DNA from 3 places in the Cronobacter turicensis genome. Region 2 is predicted to be linked to each of the others. Evidence: predicted binding sites of a transcription regulator. Region 2 holds the regulator's gene; each other region holds the start of a gene.
What was found. Region 2 encodes Fur, which represses iron uptake genes when iron is present. Its sites were predicted from a motif close to ATAATAATGAGAACNACTATCAA; they were not measured.
Positions count from the first base shown of each region.

Region 1: the regulator Fur is predicted to act here: its motif matches at 1,981-2,003, upstream of zupT (zinc transporter ZupT).
Region 3: the regulator Fur is predicted to act here: its motif matches at 5,289-5,311, upstream of sodA (superoxide dismutase [Mn]).

Region 1 is NZ_CP165997.1:699,671-709,290, forward strand. Features, by position in the region: gene AB8W27_RS03355 (accessory factor UbiK family protein) at 1-56, opposite strand, end outside; FMN riboswitch at 180-364, shown strand; gene ribB (3,4-dihydroxy-2-butanone-4-phosphate synthase) at 472-1,125, shown strand; gene zupT (zinc transporter ZupT) at 1,191-1,967, opposite strand; gene ygiD (4,5-DOPA dioxygenase extradiol) at 2,159-2,950, shown strand; gene AB8W27_RS03375 (glutathionylspermidine synthase family protein) at 2,979-4,139, opposite strand; gene AB8W27_RS03380 (DUF1190 family protein) at 4,143-4,802, opposite strand; gene tolC (outer membrane channel protein TolC) at 4,952-6,439, opposite strand; gene nudF (ADP-ribose diphosphatase) at 6,652-7,284, shown strand; gene AB8W27_RS03395 (DUF1249 family protein) at 7,287-7,709, shown strand; gene cpdA (3',5'-cyclic-AMP phosphodiesterase) at 7,734-8,561, shown strand; gene yqiA (esterase YqiA) at 8,561-9,136, shown strand; gene parE (DNA topoisomerase IV subunit B) at 9,179-9,620, shown strand, end outside.
Region 2 is NZ_CP165997.1:2,993,097-3,002,716, reverse strand. Features, by position in the region: gene glnS (glutamine--tRNA ligase) at 91-1,758, shown strand; gene chiP (chitoporin) at 2,204-3,601, shown strand; gene AB8W27_RS14285 (beta-N-acetylhexosaminidase) at 3,658-6,309, shown strand; gene AB8W27_RS14280 (helix-turn-helix domain-containing protein) at 6,369-6,980, opposite strand; gene fur (ferric iron uptake transcriptional regulator) at 7,302-7,754, opposite strand; gene fldA (flavodoxin FldA) at 8,044-8,574, opposite strand; gene ybfE (LexA regulated protein) at 8,736-9,017, opposite strand; gene ybfF (esterase) at 9,146-9,620, opposite strand, start outside.
Region 3 is NZ_CP165997.1:4,199,236-4,208,855, reverse strand. Features, by position in the region: gene AB8W27_RS20040 (L-rhamnose isomerase) at 1-452, opposite strand, end outside; gene rhaB (rhamnulokinase) at 449-1,921, opposite strand; gene rhaS (HTH-type transcriptional activator RhaS) at 2,222-3,058, shown strand; gene rhaR (HTH-type transcriptional activator RhaR) at 3,130-3,981, shown strand; gene rhaT (L-rhamnose/proton symporter RhaT) at 3,978-5,015, opposite strand; gene sodA (superoxide dismutase [Mn]) at 5,388-6,008, shown strand; gene yiiM (6-hydroxyaminopurine reductase) at 6,079-6,756, shown strand; gene lldD (FMN-dependent L-lactate dehydrogenase LldD) at 6,953-8,158, opposite strand; gene lldR (transcriptional regulator LldR) at 8,155-8,943, opposite strand; gene lldP (L-lactate permease) at 8,940-9,620, opposite strand, start outside.

The sequences.
Region 1 (9,620 bases), 2.1 Mb from region 2:
GGCATCGATTCATGGACCTGACGGGCGATCTGTTCAATTTTTTTCGGGTCAATCATAGCGGTTTCCCTGATCTGGTATGGTCTGAAGAGTAATTGTAATCGCTGATCGGAAGGGTATAAACCGGAAATGTTTGAATCTCATGCATTGCCGACGATTATCAATGGCGTTATAGTTATTCCGCTTATTCTCAGGGCGGGGTGTAATTCCCCACCGGCGGTAAATCAGGCTGATCCTGCTTCTGCGCGAAAGCGTCAGACGCAAGGTAAACTGAAAGCCCGCGAGCGCTTCAGGTTGTTTCTGAAGGTCAGCAGATCCGGTGTAATTCCGGGGCCGACGGTTAAAGTCCGGATGGGAGAGAGTAACGATCTGCCTGGGCTTATGCCCACTCACGTTATTTTGCTTGCCGCTTGTCGGCACTCCTAAGACCGCCCTGATTCTGGTAATCCATATAATTAATGAGGTTTCTTTACCATGAATCAGACGCTTCTTTCTGCTTTTGGCACCGCTTTTGAACGCGTGGAAAACGCGATCGCCGCACTGCGCGAAGGGCGCGGCGTGATGGTGCTCGATGACGAGAACCGTGAAAACGAAGGCGATATGATTTTCCCCGCCGAAACCATGACCGTTGAACAGATGGCGTTAACCATCCGTCACGGCAGCGGCATCGTTTGCCTGTGCCTGACCGAAGAACGCCGTAAACAGCTCGACCTGCCGATGATGGTGGAAAACAACACCAGCGCGTTCGGCACCGGCTTTACCGTGACTATCGAAGCGGCGCACGGCGTGACGACCGGCGTTTCCGCCGCCGACCGCATCACGACCATTCGCGCGGCGATTGCCGATGACGCGAAACCATCCGATCTGCACCGTCCTGGGCACGTTTTCCCGCTGCGCGCGCAGCCGGGCGGGGTATTGACTCGCGGCGGTCACACCGAAGCGACCATCGATTTAGTCTCGCTGGCAGGCTTTAAACCAGCGGGCGTGTTGTGCGAACTGACCAATGACGACGGCACCATGGCGCGTGCGCCGGAGTGCATCGCGTTTGCCCGCGAACACAATATGCCGGTCGTGACCATCGAAGATTTAGTGAGCTATCGCCAGGCGCAGGAGCGCAAAGCGAGTTGACAAAAAGCCCGGCGAACGCCGGGCCTGAATGCTTCTGAAAAGCCCGGTCTGACCGGGCTTTTTTATTAGCCGCTAAGGCCGCTGGTTTGCAGCAGCGTCAGGCTTAATCCCATCACCGACATGCCGCACAGCACGCCGTAGCTCGGGTTGTTATGCGGATCGATCTCTTTGGCAAGCGGCATCAGCTCATCTACCGACAACGCCACCATGATCCCTGCGACCGCCGCCATAATCGCCGCCATGACCACCGGCGACACCATCGTGCCGAGGATCAGCCACGCCAGTACCCCGCCCAGAATTTCAGCCATCCCGGAGAGCCCCGCCCAGATAACGGCTTTACGGCGCGAGCCCGTTGCCGCATAAACCGGGCCCGCCACCGCCAGCCCTTCCGGGATGTTGTGCAGCGCGACCGCGAGCGCAATCCCGAAACCCAGCTCCAGATTAGTGCTGGCCGTCACGTAGGTGGCGACACCTTCCGGAAAGTTATGCAGGCTGATGCCAAGCGTCAACAGGAGCGCGGTGCGGCGCAGGTTACGCGACGCGTGAGCTGGCGACGGATCGATAAGATCCTGCGGATGCGCGTGCGGCAGCAGGCGATCGAGCGCGAAATAGCCCAGCAGGCCGACGATAAACATGCCATAACCCAGCACCGGCGACATGCCTTCTTCGCCGAGCGCGGCGGGCAGCATTTCCATAAGGGAAATCAGCAGCATAATGCCTGCGGCAAAACCCAGCGAGAAAGCCAGCAGCCGGTTAGAGGGCTTCTGACCGAGCACGCCGAGTAGCGCGCCGATAAACGTGGCGCCGCCCGCCAGTAAGGTCAGGATCAGAGGCACAGACATCGAACACTCCTTTTTGATAATGATTATCATTAATGTATCGAGCGGAACGGAAAAGTCGAGGCCCGTCCGTGGCTTTTACAGATTACTTACATTCAAATTTTCTGACGGTCTTCATCATGGTTATCTCCGTTCTTTCAGCGCGTAATCGGCGTAAGGTAAGTCCATTGATATTACCGTTTCAGGATAAAAAAATGACTCCGTCATCCCGTATGCCTGCACTGTTTCTGGGCCACGGCAGCCCGATGAACGTGCTGGAAGATAACCGTTATACCCGCGCCTGGCGCGCGCTTGGCGAAACGTTGCCGCGTCCGAAAGCCATTGTGATGGTTTCGGCACATTGGTTTACGCGCGGTACCGGCGTGACCGCGATGGAACAGCCGCAAACCATTCACGATTTCGGCGGTTTCCCGCAGGCGCTGTACGATACCCATTATCCGGCCCCCGGCTCGCCAGCGCTGGCGCAGCGCGTCGTGGATCTTCTCGCGCCGCTGCCGGTTACGCTCGATAAAGACGCCTGGGGCTTTGACCACGGCGCCTGGGGCGTACTGATAAAAATGTATCCGCAGGCGGATATTCCGCTAGTGCAGTTGAGTATAGATAGTACCAAACCTCCGGTCTGGCACTATCAGATGGGCCGCCGCCTTGCCGCACTGCGTGACGAAGGCGTCATGCTGGTGGCGAGCGGCAACGTCGTCCATAACCTGCGTACTGCACGCTGGCATGGGGAAGGTGAGCCGTACCCGTGGGCGGAGTCGTTCAATAACTTTGTCAAAGAAAACCTGACGTGGCGCGGCGAGGCGGCAGATCACCCGCTGGTCAACTATCTGGATCATCCCGGCGGCAGCCTGTCGAACCCGACGGCGGATCATTTCCTGCCGCTGCTGTACGCGCTCGGCACGTGGGACGGCACCGAAACAGTGAGCGTTCCGGTGGATGGTCTGGAAATGGCGTCGTTAAGCATGTTGTCGGTGCAGGTGGGTTAACCATGGCGCCCCTGGGGCGCCATCGCTGTTATTCCACAAACAGATGCGGGTAGAAGCGCGACAGATCCTGGGTTATCAGCGCCTTATCTTCACGAATACCGATCCCGGCGGGCTGGTCGTTGATAAGCCAGCTGCCGATAAGCGTATAGCTGTCACCAAATTTCGGCAGCGGGCAGAACTGCTGCAAGATAGTGCCTTCTTCGCCATACGGGCCTTCCACCTGCTCGATGGTCTGACCGTTCTCGATAATCGACACGTTAGCGCCTTCGCGGGAAAAGAGGGGTTTCACCACATATTTTTCCATCGACGGCGGATTATCTTCGCTAAAGTAAGCTGGCAGCAGGTTAGGGTGGTTCGGGTAGAGCTCCCAGAGCAGCGGCAGCAACGCTTTGTTGGAGATGATGCTCTTCCACGCAGGCTCCAGCCAGCGCACGCCCGCGTCTTCCAGCTTGGTGGAGAACGTCTCGCGCAGCATGTACTCCCACGGATAGAGCTTAAACAGATTGCTAATCACCTGATCCTGCAGATCGGTAAACTGCCCCTTTTCGCCAAGGCCGATATCTTCGATAAACAGAAAATCGTTCTCGATCCCGGCTTCGCTGGCGCAATCCTGTAAATACTGCACCGTGCCGCGATCCTCTACCGTATCGCGACAGCAGGCGAGATGCAGGCGGTTAAAGCCATATTGCGCTTTAAGCTCGCCGAAACGCTCAATGATCTTCTCCTGGAGGCTGTTGAACTGATCGCTGCCCTGCGGGAGGTTCCCGGCGCGCAGCTGATCTTCAAGCCAGATCCACTGAAAGAACGCCGCTTCATACAAAGAGGTCGGCGTGTCGGCGTTATTTTCAAGAAGCTTCGGCTCGCCGCGTCCATCCCAGGCGAGATCGAGACGCGAATAGAGCGACGGCTGGCCGCTGCGCCAGGACTGACGCACAAACTCCCATGTGTGCTTAGGAATACGGAATTTGGTCATCAGCGCGTCGCTTGCAACCACTTTCTCGACGACCTGTAAGCACATCTGGTGCAGCTCGGCGGTCACGTCTTCGAGCTTTTCGACCTGCGCCAGCGTCAGCCGGTAGTAGGCGTCTTCGCACCAGTACGGCTCGCCGTACATCGTGTGGAAGTTAAAGCCGTATTCCGTTGCCTTTTCGCGCCAGTCCGGGCGCTCGCTGATAGCGATTCTTTCCATGTGTCAGCCGCCCATTGAACGAGAAGAGGAGGAGCCTGCGGCGCTGCGCTGCATCGTGGCCTGTTTCGCGACGGAATCGCCGAAACCGCCGCGGGTGATGGTCGAAGTGGTGGCCGGTTTCGGCGCCAGCGCGGTTTTCGGTACGTTCATGGTGCGGCCCGGCTGCGCGGCGCCGTAGTTGCGGCCGCTGGCGTCGGTGTATTTACCGTAAGCCGGGCTTGCCGGGTTGCGCGAGCTGAACAACGGCTGCTGGGCGAACCCCATGCCGCCGCCGCCCATCAGACGGCCCATCATGTAACCCGCCATCAGCGGCATCCACATGCTGCCGGTCTGCTGCGTGGCCTGGCTGGTATTGGTATTATTGACCTGCTTGCACTGATCTTCGCCAAATTCCGCGACACAGTCTTCACGCGTGGCGTATTTCGGCGCGGTGCGCTCCGCCTCTTTCAGGGCGTTGTTGTACGCGGTGGTGCACTCAGCGCTTTTGCCGGGGTTGGCGGTCGAGCAATCGTCCGCATTCTGGTAAAGCTGCACGGTTTCGTCGTTCTTTTCACAACCGGCGAGCATAAACGCCGCCGTGACCGCGAAGGCCACCGGCGTTAAATGGCGCGCGTTCCAGCTTTTGCGAAACATTGCGCGGTTAATCTGTTTTGTCCGTTTCATGCCTGCATCCTGACCCAGTGGTATTGCACAGTTATGGTGCTCAGGATAGTGGATGAGTGGTTGAAATTAAAGCGGGGAGCCGGATGGCGCGGGGATCTTTACGTTGACTTACGTTCAGGCGGGAGGCGTATGGGCCTCCCGCGCAGACGTTACTGACGGAACGGATTGCTGCTGTTGCTATTGCCGCTGCGCGTTGCCGCGGCTGGCTGCATAGCGGATGCTGAACCGCCGCTGTTGGTCATGTTATTCACGGCGGCATCCTGCTGCGGGTTTTCCGGCGCGACATTTTCCGGCGCGGTGGAAACCGGTTTGCCCAGCGAGTTGTTCAGCGCGACCAGATCCTGCTCGTTGAGCGTACCCAGCGCAGATTTAATATTGAGCTGGTTGATCAGGTAGTTATAACGCGCGCTGGAGAGCTGCTGCTTGGCGTTGTACAGGGTGGTGGTGGCGTCCAGCACATCGACGATGGTACGCGTACCGACCGAGTAACCCGCTTCCATCGCATCGAGTGAGCTTTGCGCGGAAACGACCGCTTGCTCATACGCTTTGATGCTGCTGATGGAGGCGTTCACGTTGTTATAGGAAGAACGTACGGTCTGTACCACGTTGCGGTGCGCGCTTTCCAGTTTCTCGCTGGCGCCCACGAAGCTGTATTGCGCCTGTTTAACCTGCGACGTCACCGAACCACCGCTGTAGAGCGGCAGATTGAAGCTCAGGCCGACGGAGTTCTGGCCGATTTTACGGTCGGCATAATTGCTCGCTGCCGCCCCGCCGGTATTGCTGCCGCTGTAATCGGTATCCGAGACGCTGCTGGACGCCGTTAAGCCGAGCGTCGGCATATGGCCGGTTTCGGCGTAGCGAATCTGCTCACGCGCCAGATCCTGGCTCAGACGGGCCTGCAACAGCGTCAGGTTGCGCTGCTCTGCTTCTTTCAGCAGCGCGTTAACGGCAGCCGGTTTGGTGGTTTTAAAGCTATCGACATTCAGCGACGCAAGCTGCGGATAGTAGTTGCCGGTTACCTGACGCAGCTGTTCCAGCGCATTGTCGAGGTTATTACGCGCGGTCACTTCATTGGCCAGCACGTTATCGTACTGCGCGCGGGCGTTCTGGACGTCGGTAATCGCCACCAGGCCTACGTTAAAGCGCTGGGTGGTTTGATCGAGCTGGCGGTAAATCGCCTGTTTCTGCGCTTCGGTGTAGGAGAGCGCGTCAATGGCGCTCAGCACCTGGAAATAGGCCGTCGCGGTGTTCAGCATCAGCGTTTGCTGATCGGTCTGATAGGTCACATCCTGAATGCCTGCGGTTTTTTCCTGCAGCGTCAGGGCGCGCCATTTGGACATATCGAAGATGGTCTGCGTTAACTGCAGCGACGCGCTCTTGGCGGTGCTGTCGATGCCGTCGTTATCGCGAAAACCGCTATTATAGGTGTAATCTGCACCCAGGCCGAGCTGCGGAAGTAAAGGACTGCGGGCTTCGTTAATTTTTTCGAATGCGGCGTCGCGGTCAGCAGCGGAGCTGCGCAGGTCCGGGTTGCTTAAACGTGCCTGCTGGTAAACCTGCAACAGGTTTTCTGCCTGGCTCATGGCGCTGAAGCCCGTCAGGCTCAGGCCGATAAGGATGGGGAGCAGTTTCTTCATTTGCATTCCTTGTTGTGAAGCATAAAGAATTTATTAGCGCTGTCAGAAGCCGAAAATTGATCGCCGATTCTACCAGAGTCAACCCGCCGTGAGGCTTGGCGTAACGTGCCTTCTGCCACTAAATTTCCACAATCTATCACATGGGCAATGAAACGGCAGGTAAACTGGCTTGAAATGCCCAGATTCGGCACCATCTCGAACCGGAAACCATCATGAGCAAATCAACCCGAAGCCCCATTACTTTCACCAAAAACGATGTAGAAATTATTGCACGGGAAAAGCTATATCGCGGCTTTTTTTCGCTCGATCTTTACCGCTTTCGGCACCGTCTTTTTAACGGTGAAATGAGCGGTGAAGTTCGGCGTGAAATTTTTGAGCGCGGCCATGCTGCAGTCCTGCTACCCTTTGACCCTGTGCGCGATGAGGTGGTCCTTATCGAGCAGATTCGCATCGCCGCTTTTGACACCAGCGACACCCCGTGGTTGCTGGAACTGGTCGCCGGCATGATTGAGCCTGGCGAAACGGTGGAAGAGGTCGCTCGCCGCGAAGCGGAAGAAGAAGCGGGGCTTTCCGTCGGGCGGGTAAAAAAATTCATGAGCTATCTGGCAAGCCCTGGCGGCACCAGCGAGCGCCTGTCATTACTGGTTGGCGAAGTGGACGCCACGACCGCGCAAGGCATACACGGTCTGGCTGATGAAAACGAAGATATTCGGGTTCATGTGGTAAGCCGGGAACAGGCATACCAGTGGGTAGAAGAGGGGAGAATCGACAACGCAGCCTCCGTCATCGCACTGCAATGGCTGCAGTTACATTATCAAGCATTGAGAAACGAGTGGAACACCTGAATATGAAGCGTTATACACCTGATTTTCCAGAAATGATGCGCCTGTGCGAAACCAACTTCGCGCAGTTGCGCCGCCTGCTGCCGCGCAACGACGCGCCGGGCGAAACCATTAGTTATCAGGTGGCGGGCGCGCAATACCGTTTAACCATCCTCGAATCAACCCGATACACCACGCTTGTGCAGATAGAGCAAACTGCGCCGAAAGTGAGTTACTGGAGTTTGCCGTCAATGAGCGTAAGGCTTTACCATGACGCCATGGTCGCGGAAGTGTGTTCAAGCCAGCAGATCTTTCGCTTCAAAGCGCGTTATGATTACCCAAATAAAAAGTTGCATCAGCGCGACGAAAAACATCAAATTAACCAGTTTCTTGCTGACTGGCTACGCTACTGTTTAGCGCATGGAGCAATGGCGGTTCCGGTTTGTTAGCGTCGTGAAACCTAAGGACACCATTTGGAAAGCCTGTTAAACCTTCCTGTTGCTGGTGGGGCCAGCGTCAGGATCTTACAAATTACAGATACTCACCTGTTTGCCGGAAAGAACGAGACGTTGCTTGGCATCAACACCTGGGAGAGCTACCAGGCGGTGCTGTCAGTGCTTCATGCCGAGCAGCGCGAGTGCGATCTGATTGTCGCGACAGGCGATCTGGCGCAGGATCATACGCCTGAGGCTTATGAGCACTTCGCGGCGGGGATTGCCACATTGCCTGCGCCCTGCGTCTGGCTGCCGGGCAACCACGATTTCCAGCCCGCCATGTTCAGTACATTGCACGACTCCGGTATTTCGCCCGCCAAACGCGTGTTCGCGGGCGATCGCTGGCAGGTGCTGCTGCTCGACAGCCAGGTCTTTGGCGTGCCGCACGGCGAGCTGAGCGACTACCAGCTTGAGTGGCTTGAGCGCATGCTTCAGCAGGCGCCGGAGCGCCATACGTTACTGCTCTTACACCATCATCCGTTACCGTCCGGCTGCGGCTGGCTCGATCAACACAGCCTGCGCAATGCCCAGGCGCTGGATGATGTGCTGAACCGCTACCCGCAAGTGAAACATCTGCTTTGCGGCCATATCCATCAGGAACTGGATCTCGACTGGAACGGGCGCCGCCTGATGGCGACGCCGTCCACCTGCGTTCAGTTTAAACCCCACTGCGCCGGCTTTACGCTCGATACGGTTGCGCCCGGCTGGCGCTGGCTGAATCTGCACCCTGACGGTTCACTCACCACGGAAGTGTGCCGCCTTGAAGGCGCGCAGTTCCGCCCTGATACCGCATCAGAAGGATACTGATGTCTACGCTCCTCTACCTCCACGGTTTTAACAGTTCTCCTCGCTCGGCGAAGGCCACCAGCCTGCAACGCTGGCTGGCGCAGCATCACCCTGATATCAACATGGTTGTTCCTCAACTGCCGCCGTATCCGTCTGATGCGGCGGAGCTGCTGGAATCTTTAGTGCTTGAGCACGGCGGCGAACCGCTCGGCGTCGTGGGCTCGTCGCTTGGCGGCTATTACGCGACCTGGCTTTCGCAATGTTTTCTGCTGCCGGCTGTGGTGGTGAACCCGGCGGTGCGCCCCTTTGAGCTGCTGACCGATTTTCTCGGCGCTAACGAGAACCCCTACACCGGGCAGCAATATGTGCTAGAGTCTCGCCATATTTACGATCTGAAAGTGATGCAAATTGAGCCGCTCGACGCCCCGGATCTCATCTGGCTATTGCAGCAGACCGGCGACGAGGTGCTGGATTACCGCCAGGCAGTCGCGTACTACGCGCCATGCCGTCAGACGGTGGAAACCGGCGGCAACCACGCTTTTGCAGGCTTTGAAGATTATTTCACGCAGATTGTCGATTTCCTTAGCCTGCGTTAACGCTAAGGCAACGATCCCGTTTTGTGACCTGACGATAAAATCATGACCCAATCCTATAATGCCGATGCCATTGAGGTGCTCACCGGGCTTGAGCCGGTGCGCCGCCGTCCGGGGATGTATACCGACACCTCCCGTCCCAACCATCTGGGCCAGGAAGTTATTGATAACAGCGTCGATGAAGCGCTGGCCGGGCACGCCAGACGCGTCGACGTGATCCTTCACGCCGACCAGTCGCTGGAAGTTATCGACGACGGGCGCGGCATGCCGGTGGATATCCATCCGGAAGAGGGCGTTCCCGCCGTGGAACTGATCCTCTGCCGTCTGCACGCGGGCGGTAAATTCTCGAACAAAAACTACCAGTTCTCCGGCGGCCTGCATGGCGTGGGGATCTCTGTGGTTAACGCCCTGTCAAAACGCGTGGAAGTCAACGTGAAACGCGACGGGCAGATCTACAACATCGCTTTTGAAAATGGCGAAAAGGTGA
Region 2 (9,620 bases):
GCGGGATTTTCTGTAACTAAAGGTTGTTTCCCGCCTCTGCTTATAAGATCATACGCCGTTAAACGATGTTGACGCTTTGAGGAATATGCGATGAGTGAGGCAGAAGCCCGCCCGACTAACTTTATTCGCCAGATTATTGATGAAGATCTGGCGTCTGGAAAACACACCACGATTTGCACCCGCTTTCCGCCGGAGCCGAATGGCTATCTGCACATCGGCCACGCGAAATCGATCTGCCTGAATTTCGGCATCGCGCAGGATTACCAGGGCCAGTGCAACCTTCGCTTTGACGATACCAACCCGGTGAAAGAAGATCTGGAATTTGTCGAGTCGATTAAAAACGACGTGCAATGGCTGGGTTTCCACTGGTCTGGCGACGTGCGCTACTCCTCAGACTATTTCGATCAGCTTTATAACTACGCCGTTGAGCTCATCAATAAAGGCCTGGCCTACGTTGACGAGCTGTCGCCGGAGCAGATCCGCGAATACCGCGGCACCCTGACCGCGCCTGGCAAAAACAGCCCGTTCCGCGATCGCAGCGTGGAAGAAAACCTGGCGCTGTTTGAGAAAATGCGTGCCGGTGGTTTTGAAGAAGGAAAAGCCTGCCTGCGCGCGAAAATCGATATGGCATCGCCGTTTATCGTCATGCGTGACCCGGTGCTGTACCGCATTAAATTCGCCGAGCATCACCAGACCGGCAACAAGTGGTGCATCTACCCGATGTACGACTTCACCCACTGCATCTCCGATGCGCTGGAAGGGATCACCCATTCGCTCTGTACGCTGGAGTTCCAGGACAACCGTCGTCTGTATGACTGGGTGCTGGATAACATCACCATTCCGGTACACCCGCGCCAGTACGAATTCTCGCGCCTGAATCTGGAATACGCGGTGATGTCCAAGCGTAAGCTGAACCTGCTGGTGACCGATAAACACGTCGAAGGCTGGGATGACCCGCGTATGCCGACGATTTCCGGCCTGCGCCGTCGCGGTTATACCGCCGCGTCCATCCGTGAATTCTGCAAACGTATCGGCGTGACCAAACAGGATAACACCGTGGAAATGGCCGCGCTGGAAGCCTGCATTCGTGAAGATCTTAACGAGAACGCGCCGCGCGCCATGGCGGTTATCGATCCGGTGAAACTGGTTATCGAAAACTATCCGCAGGGCCACAGCGAAATGGTGTCCATGCCTAACCATCCGAACAAACCGGAAATGGGCAACCGCGACGTGCCGTTCAGCGGTGAAATCTGGATCGATCGCGCAGACTTCCGCGAAGAAGCGAATAAGCAGTACAAGCGTCTGGTGCTCGGTAAAGAAGTCCGTCTGCGCAACGCGTATGTGATCAAAGCAGAGCGCGTAGAGAAAGATGATGCGGGTGAAATCACCACCATCTACTGCTCTTATGATGCTGAAACTCTTAGCAAAGATCCGGCTGACGGCCGCAAGGTGAAAGGCGTGATCCACTGGGTCAGCGCGGCGCATGCGATGCCGGTTGAGATCCGTCTCTATGATCGTCTGTTCAGCGTGCCGAACCCAGGCGCGGCGGAAGATTTCCTGGCGACCATCAATAAAGCATCGCTGGTGATTAAGCAGGGTTATGCTGAGCCGAGCCTGAAAAACGCCGAAGCGGGTAAAGCCTGGCAGTTCGAGCGCGAAGGTTATTTCTGCCTCGACAACCGCCATGCAAACGGTGACAAACTGGTCTTTAACCGCACCGTTGGCCTGCGCGATACCTGGGCCAAAACCGGCGAGTAACGACCCGCATGTAACACGACGCCGCTCATGAGCGGCGTTTTTTTTATCTTTTAAATCAGCCTGTTAACCTCATCAAAATATTCGCGACGCGAATTAATTCATACAGTTATTATCAAATCTGCGTCTGCTATAAAATCTTTCCTCGCTATTTTTCTCTTCTAAAAATAATGAAATCGCTTTCATTTTATATTTTTACCTAAAAAATATTCGTTTTATCGCATTTAAAACCAGTTAAATGAAAATGTTACAAAATGAAAAATATTTTGTGCGCTGTGTCATAAAGCCACGAAATTTCAGGGGATTAAGATTGATAATTCGCGTCGCGAAAAATAGTCTTGGGATGCTGATTTCGGGGGCACTCCGTCAGCGCTTTTAATTTTTGTTTTTTCATTCGCTGTACGCGCTTTGCGCGACGCGAATTTTTTACGTCAAAGAGGAATTTCACATGCGTTCGTTGAGATACAAACGTAGCGGCGTCGCGCTGGCTGTCGCCAGCGTCACGGCGCTGGGCGGCCTGTGCAGCCCGCCCGCCGTACACGCGGCAGGCTTTATTGATGACTCCACGTTAACCGGCGGCATCTATTACTGGCAGCGCGAGCGTGACCGCAAAGATGTCGTGGCAGACAAATATAAAACTAACCTGTCGCACGCCACCTGGAACGCGAATCTCGATTTCCAGTCAGGGTTCGCCGCCGATATGTTCGGGCTCGACCTCGCCGCGTTCACGGCCATTGAAATGGCGGAAAATGGCGATAGCGGCCACCCGAATGAAATCGCGTTCTCTTCCAGCAACAAAGCCTACGATGAAGACTGGTCCGGCGATAAAAGCGGCATCAGCCTCTATAAAGCGGCGGGAAAATTTAAATATGGCCCCGTCTGGGCGCGGGCAGGCTGGTTGCAACCGACAGGCCAGACGCTGCTGGCGCCGCACTGGAGCTTTATGCCCGGCACGTATCAGGGCGCCGAAGCCGGGGCGAATTTTGATTATGGCAAAACAGGCGCGCTGAGCTTTTCGTACATGTGGACCAACGAATACAAGTCGCCGTGGCATCTGGAGATGGATAAATTTTACCAGAACGACAGAACCACCCGCGTGGATTATCTCCACTCCATTGGCGCGAAATATGATTTTAAAAATTCGCTGGTGCTGGAAGCGGCTTTTGGTCAGGCCGAGGGCTATATCGACCAATATTTCGCGAAAGCAAGCTACAACTTCTCTCTTGCCGGCAACCCGCTCTCTACCAGTTATCAGTTTTACGGCGCGCGCGATAAAGCCAGCCATGGCAGTATCAATGATATCTACGACGGCACCGCCTGGCTTCAGGCGCTGACGTTTGGCTATAAAATTGGCGAGGTCGATCTGCGTCTGGAAGGCACCTGGGTGAGCGCCGAAGGGCAGCAGGGCTACTTTCTGCAGCGCATGACGCCCACTTACGCCTCCTCTAACGGTCGGCTGGATATCTGGTGGGACAACCGCTCCGATTTCAACGCCGATGACGAAAAAGCCGTGTTCTTCGGCGCGATGTATGACCTCAAAAACTGGAATCTGCCTGGTTTCGCGCTCGGCGCCTCGTATGTTTACGCCTGGGATGCGAAACCTTCCACGCTTCCGACCACCGACGGTTACTACGATCCCAACTATCGCCTGAAAGAATCCGCTTACAGTCTGGATGCGGTTTACACCCTGCAGGATGGCCGCGCCAAAGGCACGATGTTCAAACTGCATTTCACCCAGTACGACAACCATTCTGACATCCCGAGCTACGGCGGCGGCTACGGCAACATCTTCCAGGATGAACGCGACGTGAAATTTATCGTCACGGCGCCGTTCACGATTTTCTGATTGCGCAGGGGCGCGCGCAGGCGCCTTACATAAAGGGCAGTGAAAAGGACACGATGATGAAAAAATTACAGGTCAGTCTGTTAGCGGGTGCGGTAATGGGGCTTTTTTCCGGTACCGGCGCACAGGCGTCAACGGCAGAACACATCAGCCAGTTTGGGCTCAATTATGCGATTACCGACAATCAGGCCGCGCAGCACGGCACAGACTGCGCGGCGCTGGGCGCCGACTGGGCGTCATGCAATAAAGCGGTTATCACGCTCACCAATCCAGGCGATGCGGTAACGGAAAAAAACTGGACTATCTGGTTTCACAGCATTCGCCAGATCCTCAAAGTCGATAACGATCAGTTTAAAGTGACCCACGTGATGGGCGATCTCCACAAGCTTGAGCCGACGGACAAATTTACCGGCTTCCCGGCGAAAGCGTCGGTGGAGATCCCGATTATTAATGAGTACTGGCAACTGTTTATCACCGACGTATTGCCGCGCTGGTATGTCACGGCAGACGACGGCGCGCCGAAGGTTATCGCCAGTACCGATACCGAAACGTTAACTGACTTCGTCAGCCCGCTAAAAGATCAGTGGAAACGCACGGCGGATGATAAAAACATTCTGATGACCGCCGAAGCGCGATTCGACAAAAACAGTGACGTCAAAACCCTGAATGCAGAGCATCTGCGCGGGCAGATCGTGCCTACGCCGCGCCACGTTGAAGTACACGGACAAAACGTCTCACTCGATAAGGGCGTTCAGCTCTTTCTCTCCGCACTGGATAAACCCGCGCAGGAGGCGATTACCGCCCGTTTTGCGCTGCTCGGCGTGAAAACCGACGCGGGGTATCCGGTGCGGACAGCCATCGACAGCAAGGCGTTTACCGGCAAAGAGGCGGTGTCCGGCGCGTATCAGCTGCATATCGGGCCACAAGAGACGACGATTACCGGCTATGACCGCGCAGGCGTTTTTTATGGGCTGCAATCGCTGCTCTCGCTGATCCCGGCGGAGGGCGCCAGGCAGATAGCGACGCTGGACGCCCAGGACGCGCCGCGTTTTGACTATCGCGGCATTCACCTTGATGTGGGGCGCAACTTCCACACCAAAGCGGCCGTGCTGCGTCTGCTTGACCAGATGGCGGCCTATAAGCTCAATAAATTCCACTTCCATCTGAGCGATGACGAAGGCTGGCGTCTTGAAATACCGGGTTTGCCGGAACTGACTGACGTGGGCGCGAAGCGCTGCCACGATCTCAGCGAAAAAACCTGCCTGCTGCCGCAGCTCGGCTCCGGGCCGGACACCAACAATAACGGCAGCGGGTATTTCACGCGTGCGGATTATATTGAGATAGTGAAATATGCCGCTGCGCGCCAGATAGAAGTGGTCCCGGAAATCGATATGCCCGCGCACGCCCGCGCGGCGGTTGTCGCGATGGAAGCGCGTTACGACAAACTGGAAAAAGCGGGCAAAACCGAAGAGGCGAATCAATATCGTCTGCTCGATCCTGACGATACGTCGGTCACCACTGGCGTGCAGTACTACAACCGCACCGGCTACCTCAACCCATGCCTCGACTCGTCGCGCCGCTTCGTGGATAAAGTGATTGGCGAGATCCAGCAGATGCACAGAGAGGCCGGACAACCGCTCAGCACCTGGCATTTCGGCGGCGATGAGGCCAAAAATATCTACCTCGGGGCGGGCTATACGGACAAAGCGAAACCAGAGGCCGGAAAGGGGATTATCGACCAGAGCCGTCAGGACAAGCCCTGGGCGCGCTCGCCGGTATGCCAGAAAATGGTGCAGGACGGCGTAGTGACTGATGTCGACCATCTTTCCAGTTACTTTGGTATTGAAGTCAGTAAGCTCGTCAAAGCCCACGGCATCGACACCATGCAGGCGTGGCAGGATGGCCTAAAAGATGCGAAAGACGTCAGCGCGTTTGCTACCTCGCACGTCAACGTCAACTTCTGGGATACGCTCTACTGGGGCGGCTTTGATACGGTGAACGACTGGGCGAATAAAGGTTTTCGTGTCGTGGTCTCTAACCCGGACTACGTCTATCTCGATTTCCCGAACGAAGTGAATCCGGCGGAGAGCGGCTATTACTGGGGCACGCGCTTTAGCGACGAGCGCAAGATTTTCAGCTTCGCGCCAGATAACCTGCCGCAAAACGCAGAGACTTCCGTTGATCGCGATGGCAATGCATTCAGCGCCAAATCCGACAAGCCGTGGCCGGGCGCGTATGGCCTCTCGGCGCAGCTCTGGAGCGAAGTCGTGCGCACCGATAAGCAGATGGAGTACATGATGTACCCGCGTCTGCTGGCCGTCGCGGAGCGCGCCTGGCATCGCGCCGCCTGGGAGCAGGATTATCAGGCGGGTCGCGAATATAAAGGCGGCGAAACGCATCTGGTGGATGTGAAAGCGCTGCACGACGACTGGACGCGCTTTGCGAACCTGACCGGCAGCCGCGAACTGCCGAAGCTTGAAAAAGCGGGCGTGCAGTTCCGTTTACCGGTGCCCGGCGCGCGCGTTAAAGAGGGCGTGTTGCGGATGAACATCAGCCTGCCTGGCGTCGCAATGGAGTATTCCACCGACGGCGGCGCGCGCTGGCAGCGTTATGACGCCGCGAAGCCGCCACGCGTCGCAGGCGCGGTGCAGGTGCGAAGCGTCAGCAGCGACGGCAAACGTTACAGCCGTGTGGAGAATGTACAGCTGTAACCCGGCGTAATAAAAAGCCAGCCTCCGGGCTGGCTTTGTTGTGTGGGGCGCCGTGCGTGTTACAGCGTGTCCGGCAGATGATGAACCGCGACCAGCTTGCCTTTACTGATTTCAATATTTTTCGCGCTGCGTAATTGAGAAAGGGTTTTCATCACCATACTGCGGGAAAGATTAGTTTTTTTAACAATATAATCCGCCACGTTAATGCGGTTACGCATGAACTCATCCATCGCCGCCAGGCAATCGATATTCGCTTTAATCATACTGAAGCTGTTTCTACCGATCATGATTTCTTCGCGATAGCAAAGTATATTAATAATCCATGAGGACAAAATAAGCAGATGTAACTGGCAGTGATTTTTTTCAATTTCCTGCATGAAATAATCAAAAGGAATTAACTGATAATGACATTCAGAATCAGCCTGTAATTTTGCGAATTGGGATTTACCTAAATTCCTGGCGAGACCAAGAACGGAAGGCGCGCTGCTTTTTTCCAGCAGCAGCCGGTCGCTCTGGCGCATCAGAGAGAACTGACCACCGCGAATGATGCAGATCTCCCCGTCCCGCAGGGGAATGAGCGTATTTTTTTCTGCGCGAGACCAGTTACCGTAGCTATTGAAAATATCCGCGATACGGTAAATCTCAGCAAGCGGTTTAGGGGGTAAGACCATATTGGTTACCTTATATAAAATAGAATTAAATCGTTGCTGTATCTTAATGGATGCTTTTTTATTGCTGCAATAAGGGGCAGGGGAGATAAAAGGAAGAACAGGGGTAATCTTACGTCTAAACGATTGACCGGTAAAGATATTTATATTTTCTGAATTTCCATTTAATAAAATATAAGTAGCTTAATTAAGCATTGTGCGCTGTATTAAAACACCATAAATTTTATTTTTATCTAAAAAAATACATTTGTATTTTCAGGGGAAGGTTTTCAGAGAATAAAAAAGCCGACAGATGTCGGCCTGGGTTATGCAGCGTGGCGAACGTTATTTGCCGCCAGCCTCGTGCGCGTGTTCATTTTCGCGGCAGTCGCCATCCGCACAGTGCCCGTACAGATAGAGGCTGTGGTTGGTCAGGCGGATGCCATGACGCGTTGCGATTTCACGCTGACGAGCTTCAATGGAGTCATCGCTGAACTCGATCACTTTGCCGCAATCGAGGCAAATCAGATGATCGTGATGATGCTGTTGCGTCAGCTCGAAAACGGATTTTCCGCCTTCGAAATTGTGACGGGTGACGATGCCGGCATCGTCGAACTGGTTAAGTACGCGATAGACCGTGGCAAGGCCAATCTCTTCACCCATGTCAATCAGACGCTTATAGAGGTCTTCCGCACTGACATGATGATTGACCGGTTCCTGCAGCACTTCGAGGATTTTTAATCGAGGAAGCGTGACTTTCAGGCCGGCCTTCTTTAATGCGGTATTGTTGTCAGTCATGCGGAATCTGTCCTGTTGCTTAACGACTCGCTCCGGAAGGAAGCGATACATCGGATACGCCGAAGATGAATGCGTCTCATTATAGAACTGACATGCCTAAATGAAAACCGCAAGCGTCCGGCAAAAAAGAGCTTAAAAATCGTGGACCAGCCAGCGTTTTTCACGTGGAGGGCCTGATAATTAAGGAAGCCATTGTACAGCTTAGCGAGGGAAAGTTAAAAATTTGTAGCAATTATTTTCATTGCTTTTATCTATCAAACGGCGCGGACATCCGCCCGCGCCATGTATCTCAGGCGTTGATGATTTCCTGCAGATGCAGTTCTTCAGAAACCTGTTTGACCCATTTTTCAACGCGTTCTGCGGTCAGCTCAGGCTGGCGGTCTTCGTCAATCGCCAGACCGACGAAGTGATCGTCGTCCGCCAGACCTTTGGAGGCTTCAAAGTGATAGCCTTCGGTCGGCCAGTGACCAACGATGGTCGCGCCGCGCGGCTCGATAATGTCGCGAATGGTGCCCAGCGCGTCGCAGAAGTATTCAGCGTAATCTTCCTGGTCGCCGCAGCCGAAGAGCGCGACAAGCTTGCCGTTGAAATCTATTTCTTCCAGCGTCGGGAAAAAATCGTCCCAGTCGCACTGCGCTTCGCCGTAATACCAGGTCGGAATGCCAAGCAGAAGAATATCGAATGCTTCCAGATCTTCTTTGCTGCTTTTAGCAATGTCATGCACTTCAGCAACGTCTTTCCCGAGCTGTTTCTGGATAATTTTTGCGATATTTTCGGTATTGCCGGTGTCGCTGCCGAAAAAGATGCCTACGATTGCCATAAGAAGAATAACCTCTTGAATCTAAATGTGATGGTGCTGGCATAACGCCCACAGATAGGGCAATCATAGCAGAACAAAAGAGGGTGCGGAAACGGTATCAGGCGCCGGGTGCACTCTCTGCTACATTGCCCCGTCCTTTTGGGTAAAAATCAGACCAGACCTTACTCCTGCAAGGCTTTCAGCTGAGCGAGCAGCATCGCTTCTATCAGCTCGCTACGGCTGATATTGCGCGCCTGCGCGAGATGGTTCAGCGCGTCTACCGCGTCGGCGTTCAGCTTCAGCTCGACGCGCTTAAGCCCGCGAACTTTGTCACGCTTAAGCTGGTTGCGCTTATTGATGCGCAGCTGTTCGTCGCGCGACAGCGGGTTGGTTTTCGGTCTGCCCGGACGGCGTTCATCCGCGAAGAGATCGAGCGTTGTGCGGTCCGTTTGTTCTTTTGCCATGGTATGAGTATAGACAGGGGAAACAGGCTGCCGTGGCGGAGCCCGGCGGTATTTCAGCGCGCCATCATACATGAGGCAGCGAAGCGCGCCAACGCATCCGGCGCAGGACGGCGCCGGTCGGTCTGTTTTTAATCAGTTTCCAGAAAACGACGGATTGCGCGAAGCACCGCCTGCGGTTTTTCGGCATGCACCCAGTGGCCTGCGCCCGCAATCACATGCGCGCGGGCCTGCGGGAACTGCGCGAGCAACGCTTCGCGGTGCGCTTCTTCCACGTAAGGCGACGCGCCGCCGCGGATAAACAGCGCCGGGCCGTGCCAGGCAGGCACCGTCTCCCAGCCGACGATACGCGCATACTGACGCCACAGCACCGGCACGTTAAAGCGCCATTCGCCCTCGACAAACGATTTCAGCAGAAACTGCACCACGCCTTCTTCGCTAATGTGCTGGCGCATAACTTCCGCCGCCTGCTGGCGCGACGTGGCGCCCGCGTCGCTCACCGCGTTCACCGCGTTAAAAATCTCATCGTGACGGCGCACCTGATAATCCACCGGCGCGATATCAATCGCCACCAGCTTTTCTATGCGATCCGGCGCAAGCGCGGTC
Region 3 (9,620 bases), 1.2 Mb from region 2:
TTAGGGTGCGAGAGCGTAAAGCCGTCGGCGCTCAGCGGGTGCGAGAAGCAGGACGGGTTAAAATCGAGCCCCAGCTGGCGCTCGCGCGCCCACGTTACCCAGTTTGCGAAGTGCGCCGGTTTGATTTCATTGCGGGCGACCGGCGTGTCGGATTCCAGATAGATGGCGTGCAGGTTGAGGCGTTTGGGGCCGGGGATCAGGCGCAGCGCCTGGTCGAGATCGGCGCGCAACTCTTCGGCGTTGCGCGCCTTGCCCGGATAGTTGCCGGTCGCCTGAATGCCGCCGGTAAGTTGCCCCTGCGGGTTTTCAAACCCGGCCACATCGTCGCCCTGCCAGCAGTGCATGGAAACCGGCAGGCGATCAAGCTGGCGCAGCGCGGCTTCGGCATCGACGCCAACGGCGGCGAAGCGTTGCTTCGCCAGTTCCCATGCCTGGTGAATGTGAGTGGTCATGCGTAAAGCTCCTTCCTGGTTTGACGACCCGGCGATAACCGCGCCGCCTGGCGCGCTATCTCGCTGTCAGTCTGAGGGTGAAAAGGGGTCAGCGTCTGGCTGGCGGTCACGACGCTGCGAAACGCGTCGACATCGGCAATCTCATCCAGCGCCATTAACTGGCAGCCGATGTTGCCGAGCGTGGAGGCTTCCACCGGGCCCGCCAGTACCGGGATGCCGCAGGCATCGGCGCAGAGCTGGTTCAACAGCGGGTTCTGGCTGCCGCCGCCGACGATATGCAGCACCGTAAACGGACGCCCGCGCAGGGCGGTCAGCTCTTCCAGCACGCGGGCGTAAAGCAGCGCCAGGCTGTCAAAGATGCAGCGCGCCAGTTCTGCCGCGCTTTGCGGCGCAGGCTGGCCGCGCTCAAGGCAGGCGGCCTGAATTTCGCGGCTCATGTTTTCGGGGTTGATAAAACGGTCATCGTTGGGGTTCACGACAAAGCGGCAGGGCGCAAGCGCGCGCGCCTCGTCGATAAGCGTGGGCAGGTCGTTAATCTGTTGCTCCTGGCAGACGCGCTGCAACAGCCACAGGCCCATGATGTTCTTCAGCACCCGGTATCGCCCTTCGGCGCCGCCTTCGTTAGTGATATTGGCCGCGAGCGCGCGGTCGTCGGTGTACGGCGTTTTGCTCTCAAAACCCATCAGCGACCAGGTGCCGGAGGAGAGCCAGGCCGCGTCCGGCGTCGCCAGCGGCGCGGCGATCACGGCGCTGGCGGTGTCGTGGGTCGCCACGGATACCACCGGCACCTCCACGCCCTGCGCGCTGCGCCAGCGGCCGATGACGTTGCCCGGATGCGTCGGCGCGCCGAGCCAGTGGCGCGGCACGCCCGCCCAGTCGAGCAGCGTCTCGTCCCAGTTATCGGTGTTGATGTTGATAAGCTGCGTGGTGGTCGCGTTGGTGTAATCCCAGTTCAGCGCGCCGGTCAGCCGGTAGCAGAGGTAATCGGGGATGAGCAGCGCGTGCGCCACGCGCCCGACCAGCTCCGGCTGCTGTTCCACCAGCGCGCGAAACTGATAGAGGGTATTGAACGGCAGGAACTGGATGCCGGTGCGGCGGTAAATCGCCTCGCGGCCCACCTGTTGCTCTGCGCGGGCCATGATGCCGTCGGTGCGGCTGTCGCGGTACGACACCGGCAGGCCGACGCGCTCGCCGCGTGCGTCCAGCAACACATAATCGACGCCCCAGGTGTCGATGCCGATGCTGTCGATAGCGACGCCGCGCGCGCAGGCTTTTTCAAGGCCCGCGCGCACTTCACGCTCCAGCGCGTCCACATCCCAGGTGTCGAAGCCGTCCACGCGGCGCAGGCCGTTGGCGAAACGGTGGATTTCTTCAAGCGTCAGGCGCTGTCCGTGGCTGTCGTAGCGGGCCAGCATTACGCGGCCGCTGGAGGCGCCCAGATCGACCGCGACGCTATGGCGAATAGTCATGGTTAGGGTCCTGTTGGAATCTCTGACGCCAGTCTAGGGAGCGGCACGGCGGCGCACCTTCACTCCACGGACAGCGTGTTCACCGCGCTGGCAAGGAAGCAAAGATGAACGTGAGGAAGTTCACAAAATGGCGTCTGGCCGCCCGGCAGGCAGGGGTGTGAGCCGCGCCGCATTTCCAGAAATTTCACGGTGTTTCTTAAAAAACCGACGGGCTTTGCGCGTTTTGGCGTCGAAAATTTAAGGTCTGAGTGAGAACCGTTATCTACTATCAGACAGGTTTTACAGAATGCGGGGGCGATGATGACGGTACTACAGGGCATTGATTTTTTCCCATCCGGCGCGGCGTCGGTCACTATTGAACCGCGTCTGCCGCAGGCAGCCTTTCCTGAGCATCATCATGATTTCTGGGAGATTGTTATCGTCGAGCACGGCACCGGCACGCATGTGTTTAATGGCCAGCCGTATACGCTCAGCGGCGGCTCCGTCTGTTTTGTGCGCGACCACGATCGCCATCTCTATGAGCACACCGAGAACCTCTGTCTGACCAATGTGCTGTATCGCTCTCCGCAGGCGTTCAGTTTCCTGTCGGGGCTTGAAAAGCTCCTGCCGCAGGAGCAGGACGGCCACTATCCGTCGCACTGGCGCGTCAGCCAGCAGACGCTGCATCAGGCCAGCCCGCTGGTGGAGAGGCTGGAAGCGCTGCGCGAATGCAGCGACGTACACGCCGTCGCCAGCATGGAGATGCTCTTTATGCAGCTGTTGATTTTGCTGCGAAGCGGCAGTCAGATGCAGGGTGGCGGCCATGCCGATGAGCGGCTGAACCAGCTTATCGCCTGGCTTGAGGATCACTACGCGGAAGAGGTCTGCTGGGAGCAGCTCGCCGACAAACACATGCTGTCGTTGCGCACGTTACACCGGCAGCTTAAGCAGCGCACCGGCCTGACGCCGCAGCGTTACCTTAACCGCCTGCGCCTCATGAAAGCGCGCTATCTGCTGCGCCATAGCGAAGAGAGCGTTACGGATATCGCCTACCAGTGCGGCTTTGGCGACAGCAACCATTTCTCCACGCTGTTCCGGCGTGAATTTTCGTGGTCGCCGCGCGACATTCGCCAGGGGCGCGACGAACAGATGCAGTAACGCGAAGGGAATCACCGTTTTCTGCGGCAAAAAAGGGGATACTTTGCAGCTATTTGCCCCGGAGATACGCTGTGGCCTCTCAGTTAATGCTCAGGAAAGCGGATTTCTTCGCGACACCTGCCCAGCCGGTCGTCGTGGCGGATCGCTACCCTCAGAATGTCTTTGCCGAGCATACCCACGAGTTCTGCGAACTGGTGCTGGTGTGGCGCGGCAACGGGCTGCATGTGCTGAATGACCGCCCGTATCGCATCACCTGCGGCGATCTCTTTTATATCCGCGCCGAAGACCGCCACAGTTATCAGTCGGTCAACGATCTGGTGCTGCACAACATCATCTATTGTCCTGAACGACTGCAACTGAACGTTAACTGGCGCGATCTGCTGGAAAACCCGCGCGGTGTGAACGGCGACCCGCGCTGGCGGCTCAGCAGCCAGGGTATGGTGCAGGCGCGTCAGGTCATCGACCAGCTGGAGCATGAGAGCCCGAAGCACGACGCGCTCTCGCACTGTTTAGCCGAAAGCCTCTTTTTACAACTGGCGATTACGCTGCGCCGTCATCGTTATCAGCCATCGGGCGGCACGGGGCCGGGCGAGGGCGAAACGCTGGATCTGCTGATGGCGGCGCTGGGCAACAGCCTTGAAGTGCCGTTTGATTTGCAGCACTTTTGCAGCCATTACCAGATTGCCGAACGCCCGCTGCGCCAGCTGTTCCGCCAGCAGACGGGCATGAGCATCAGCCAGTATCTGCGCCAGCTGCGCATCTGCCAGGCGCAGTACCTGCTGCGTCACTCCTCGTTGCTGATTAGCGATATCGCCGCGCGCTGCGGCTTTGAGGACAGTAACTATTTCTCGGTGGTGTTTACCCGTGAAACGGGCGTGACGCCACGGGTGTGGCGTCAGCAGTGGGGCGCAATGACAGGTTAGTTCGCCGCCATGCCCAGCCCGACGATATTCGCCGCCACGATAATCACCACGCAGCCCAGGCTCAGCACGCTGACCGGGCGACGCCCGGCGGCTTTCCACTCGCGCAGCACCAGCCCGACGATCCCGCCGCACAGCACGTAAAAGCTCATGTGCAGCATCCAGCTGATGTAGTCATACTGCGCCGGGATGCGCGCATGTCCCCAGGCGTAGAAGAAAAACTGCAAATACCACATCAGCCCGCCCAGCGCCGAGAGCAGCACGTTGCTGATAAGCAGCGGTTTCGCCAGCGAGAAATCGGCTTTCAGCGACAGCGTTTTCACCTTCGCGAGGCGAATAAAACAGAAGCCGAGGTTGATGAGCGCGCCGCCGCCCATGATAACGACATAGCTCGGCAGGCCGACATACAGCGGGTCGACGCCCAGCGCCGCGGCGGCTTCATGCATCGGTTTTGCGGCGTCCATCGCAAACGACATGCCCGCCGAGAACACGCCGCACATCACCGCCAGCACCAGCCCTTTCTTGAGGTTAAACTCTTCGGCCCTGATACCCATCTGGCGCTCTTTCAACTGGCCCGCGCGGGTGACGATGGCGACGCCAATCAGGGCGACGAACACGCCAAGCAGCGTCATCCGCCCGCCGGGTGTGCCGATGAGCAGCCCGAATTTACCGTTCAGCATCGGCGTCATTAGCGTGCCGACAATCAGCGTAATGCCAATCGCGATGCCGATGCCCATCGACATGCCGAGATAGCGCATGGTCAGGCCGTAGTTAATGTTGCCGATGCCCCACATCGCGCCGAATAAAAACACCGGCAGCAGCGTGGCGGCGCTGAACGAGCGGTAATAGGCCCAGAAATCGGGCAGCAGCAGAGCGCTGACTACCCACGGTAAAATCAGCCACGACACCACGCCGCCTACTGACCACATGGTTTCCCAGGACCAGTGCCGCACCTTCTTAAACGGCGCATAAAAGCAGGCGGCGCTCGCGGCGCCAATCAAATGCCACAGTATTCCCATGGTTATTGCGTTACTCATGCTGTCGTCCTCGTTTCCGTCATAAGGCCAGACGGGAGCGAAAGCCGCCCCCTAACCGAAACGAGTCTATTGAGGCGCTCAATCTTTCACCTTCGGGGCGCTGCCGCGAAGCGCAGGCGGATGGCAAAAAACAGGGGGTAAGCCGAACGGGGATCACACTTTGTGGTGAATTCAGACGATGCCTAAGACATGGAAATCTGTGTAAAAATCAGCGCCAGGTGTCCATTTTCAGCCATTATTGCGTTAAGTTATAACCATATAAAAACTGCGGCATTGATAAACATTTTCAATATCATTTAATTAACTATAATGAACCCACTGCTTACGCGGCGTTAACACCTCTGCCGCCCGATAATAATGGAGATGATGAATATGAGTTATACACTGCCATCCCTGCCGTACGCCTATGACGCGCTTGAACCGCATTTCGACAAGCAGACGATGGAAATCCATCACACCAAACACCACCAGACTTACGTCAACAACGCCAACGCGGCGCTGGAAAGCCTGCCGGAGCTGGCGAACCTGCCGGTTGAAGAGCTGATCGCGAAACTGGATCAGGTTCCGGCTGACAAGAAAACCGTTCTGCGTAACAACGCGGGCGGCCACGCGAACCACAGCCTGTTCTGGAAAGGCCTGAAAAAAGGCACCACCCTGCAGGGCGATCTGAAAGCGGCTATCGAGCGCGATTTCGGCTCCGTTGAGAAATTCAAAGAAGAGTTCGAGAAAGCGGCAGCGACCCGTTTCGGCTCTGGCTGGGCGTGGCTGGTGCTGAAAGGCGACAAACTGGCTGTCGTGTCCACCGCAAACCAGGATTCCCCGCTGATGGGCGAAGCTATTTCCGGCGCTTCCGGCTACCCGATCCTGGGCCTGGACGTGTGGGAGCATGCGTACTACCTGAAATTCCAGAACCGCCGTCCGGACTACATCAAAGAGTTCTGGAACGTGGTTAACTGGGACGAAGCCGCAGCGCGTTTCGCTTCTCAGAAATAAGGTTGCAACCTGACCTGTAAAAAGCGAGCCTGATGGCTCGCTTTTTTTATATCCGCAAAAGGAGGCGCGTATGTATTTCCCGGTGCAGGTTTATCTCGGCAAAATCCGCGACTATGAAGGCAGCAGGCCCAGCGCCATCGGCAAAGTGCAGGTGGAAGGCGAACTGTCGCTCACCAGCCGCGGGCTGGTTGGCGATCAGCAGGCGGAGAAGAAAATTCACGGCGGGGCGGACCGCGCGCTGTGCCATTATCCGCGCGAGCATTACGCCGTCTGGGCGCGTGAATACCCGGAACAGGCGGAGTGGTTCGCGCCGCCCGCGTTTGGCGAGAATCTCTCAACGCTGGGGCTTACCGAAGAAAACGCGTTTATCGGCGATATCTTTCGCTGGGGCGAGGCGCTTATCCAAATCACCCAGCCGCGTTCGCCGTGTTTTAAGGTCAATTTTCACTCTAGGATTAGCGAGCTTTCCGGCCGGATGCAGGATACCGCGCGCTGCGGCTGGCTGTACCGGGTGATAGGCGAGGGCAAGGTGTTCAGCGACGCGCCGCTGGAGCTGGTGTCGCGAGTGAGCGGCATTTCCGTGCGCGAGGCCGCCGCCATCGCGTGGCATACGCCGTTCGATGACGAGCAGTATCACCGGCTGCTGAGCGCAGGCGGCCTTTCCGCCAGTTGGGCGAAAACGCTGCAAAACCGGCGTCTTAACGGGAAGATCGAGGGTTTTTCGCGCAGGTTGTGGGGCCGGGGGTAGTGCGCGCGGTTACCCGAATGTAATTGGTGGGTGCGCTGCGCTTACCCACCCTACAGGAAATGGGGCGGTGCTTGCTGGTGGGTGCGCTTCGCTTACCCACCCTACGGGAAAACTTGTCTCTATGCGTTGTAGGGCGGGTAAGCGAAGCCGCACCCGCCATCGTCAATTAACCCGCCATCGTCACAACACCCACGATTTACGCTGCGTTATCCTGCTTAGGTTTCGCGCTGGCGGCGGGCAGGTCCGCTAAAACCGACGTAAATTCCGGGGACGGCACCAGCGATTCGCGGGTGATCTCCTTAATCGACTTCGCGCCGGTCAGCGTCATCGCCACCCGCATCTCCTTCTCAATCAAATTCAGCAGATTCGCCACGCCCTGCTCGCCGTGGGTCGCGAGCGCGTAAAGATACGCGCGGCCCAGCAACACGCTATCGGCGCCGAGCGCTATCATGCGCACCACATCCAGCCCGTTACGGATGCCGCTGTCAGCCAGGATTGTGATATCGCCTTTCACGGCATCGGCGATGGCGGGCAGCGCGCGGGCCGACGAGAGCACGCCGTCAAGCTGGCGGCCGCCATGGTTGGATACCACAATCCCGTCGGCGCCGAAGCGCACCGCGTCGCGGGCGTCTTCCGGGTCGAGGATCCCCTTGATAACCATCGGGCCATCCCAGAATTCGCGGATCCATTCCAGGTCCTTCCAGGAGATGGATGGGTCGAAGTTGTTCGCCAGCCAGCCGATGTAATCCTCAAGCCCGGTCGGCTTGCCGAGATAGGCGGAAATATTGCCGAGATCGTGCGGGCGGCCATGCAGACCCACGTCCCACGCCCACTGCGGGTGCGTCACCGCCTGCCAGTAGCGGCGCATGGCGGCGTTGGCGCCGCTCATGCCCGAGTGGGCATCGCGGTAGCGCGCGCCAGGCGTTGGCATATCAACGGTAAACACGAGCGTCGAACAGCCCGCCGCTTTGGCGCGCTCCAGCGCATTACGCATAAAACCGCGGTCGCGCAGTACATACAGCTGGAACCACATCGGGCGATTGATAGCGGGCGCGACCTCTTCAATCGGGCAGACAGACACCGTCGAGAGCGTAAAGGGAATGCCTTTCGCCGCCGCCGCACGCGCCGCCTGAACTTCGCCGCGTCGCGCGTACATGCCGCACAGCCCGACCGGGCCGAGCGCGACCGGCATCGAGAGCGTTTCGTTAAACAGCGTCGTCTCAAGACTTAAGTCCGACATATTTTTCAGCACGCGCTGGCGCAGCGCCACCTGTGAGAGATCGTCCACGTTGCGCTTAAGGGTATATTCCGCGTATGCGCCGCCGTCGATGTAGTGAAACAGAAACGGCGGCAGGATACGCTGCGCCGCTGCGCGATAGTCGCTGGCTGCGGAAATAATCATTCATCATTCTCCCTGGACGGTTTCATTAGGTCGTCGGGCAGGCGGGTGACACGCGCCTGGCGGGCGACATCTTCATCAAGCTGTTTAATCGTGGAGTGGACAAAGCCGAGGTGGCGCAGCGTCGCGTTGCGCGCCCGTTCGGCATCGCCGGTTTCTATCGCCTCCAGCATCTCGCGGTGCTGGCCGGTGAGCTGCGCGAAAATCGGCTGCTGCTGATACATCCGCTGACGGCTCTCCATCACGGACGACTGCAGCAGATCGAAAAAGCCGCGCATGGTCTGGAGCAGCACCACGTTGTGCGACGCCTCGGCAATCGCCAGGTGAAAGCGCACGTCGGCCTGCGAGGCGAGATCCGGGTCGTCGCGTTCGGTAAACTGCAACATCGCGTCGAAGCAGTAGCGCAGCTTTTCTTTATCCTGCGCGGTGGCGCGCAGCGCCGCATACCACGCGGTGCTGGCCTCAATGGCGTGGCGGGCTTCTAAAATGTCGTAGCGATAACCCGGATCGTCCGCCATCAGGTTGCGGATGGGCTGGACGATGCGCTGTTCCGACCACGGCTCCAGTTGATAGCGCACAAAGGTGCCGCCGCCGCGACGGCTTATCAGCAGTCCGTCGCGAATCAAAATCTGCAACGCTTCGCGCAGTGAATTGCGCGAGACGCCAAGCTCCTGCGCCAGCTGTCGCTCCGAAGGCAGGCGCATTCCGGCTTCCAGCCCGCGCTCGGCGATGAGCGCACGAATGCGCTCCACCAGATGGTCGGCCAGTCGCCGGGTCATTAATGTCATGGGATCATCCAGGTAAAGTAGTAAGCCTGAAGCAGCGTGATGAGCCCCACCATGCAGGTGAACGCCAGGCTGTGTTTCACGGTAAAGCGGAAGAGATCCGACTCTTTGCCCACCAGCCCCACCGCCGCGCAGGCGATAGCGATAGACTGCGGCGAAATCATCTTGCCGGTCACGCCGCCGGTGGTGTTCGCCGCCACCATCAGAATATCCGAGACGCCGGTCTGCTGCGCCGCCGTGGCCTGGAGCGCCGCGAACAGCGCGTTCGACGAGGTATCCGAACCGGTCAGGAACACGCCAAGCCAGCCGAGGAACGGCGAGAAGAACGGAAACGCGCTGCCGGTGTGCGCCAGCGCGAGCGCCAGCGTCGAGGAGAGCCCGGAGTAGTTAGAGATAAACGCGAACGCCAGCACCATGCCGATAGAGTAAATCGGCAGCGCCAGCTCTTTCATCGTCTGACCGAAGGTTTCCACGGCGGCTTTCGGCTTCATGCGCAGCCAGATAATCGAAATGACAGCCGCCACGAAAATCGCGGTGCCGGTGGCGGAGAGCCAGTCGAATTTGTAGACCGCCGCGTAGGAGGTGGCCTTTGCGACAACCGGCGGCATACGGGCCACGAGGCCATCCAGGAACGGCACGGAGAAGTTAAACACCAGATCTGACAGCGGGCCGCCTTTGGC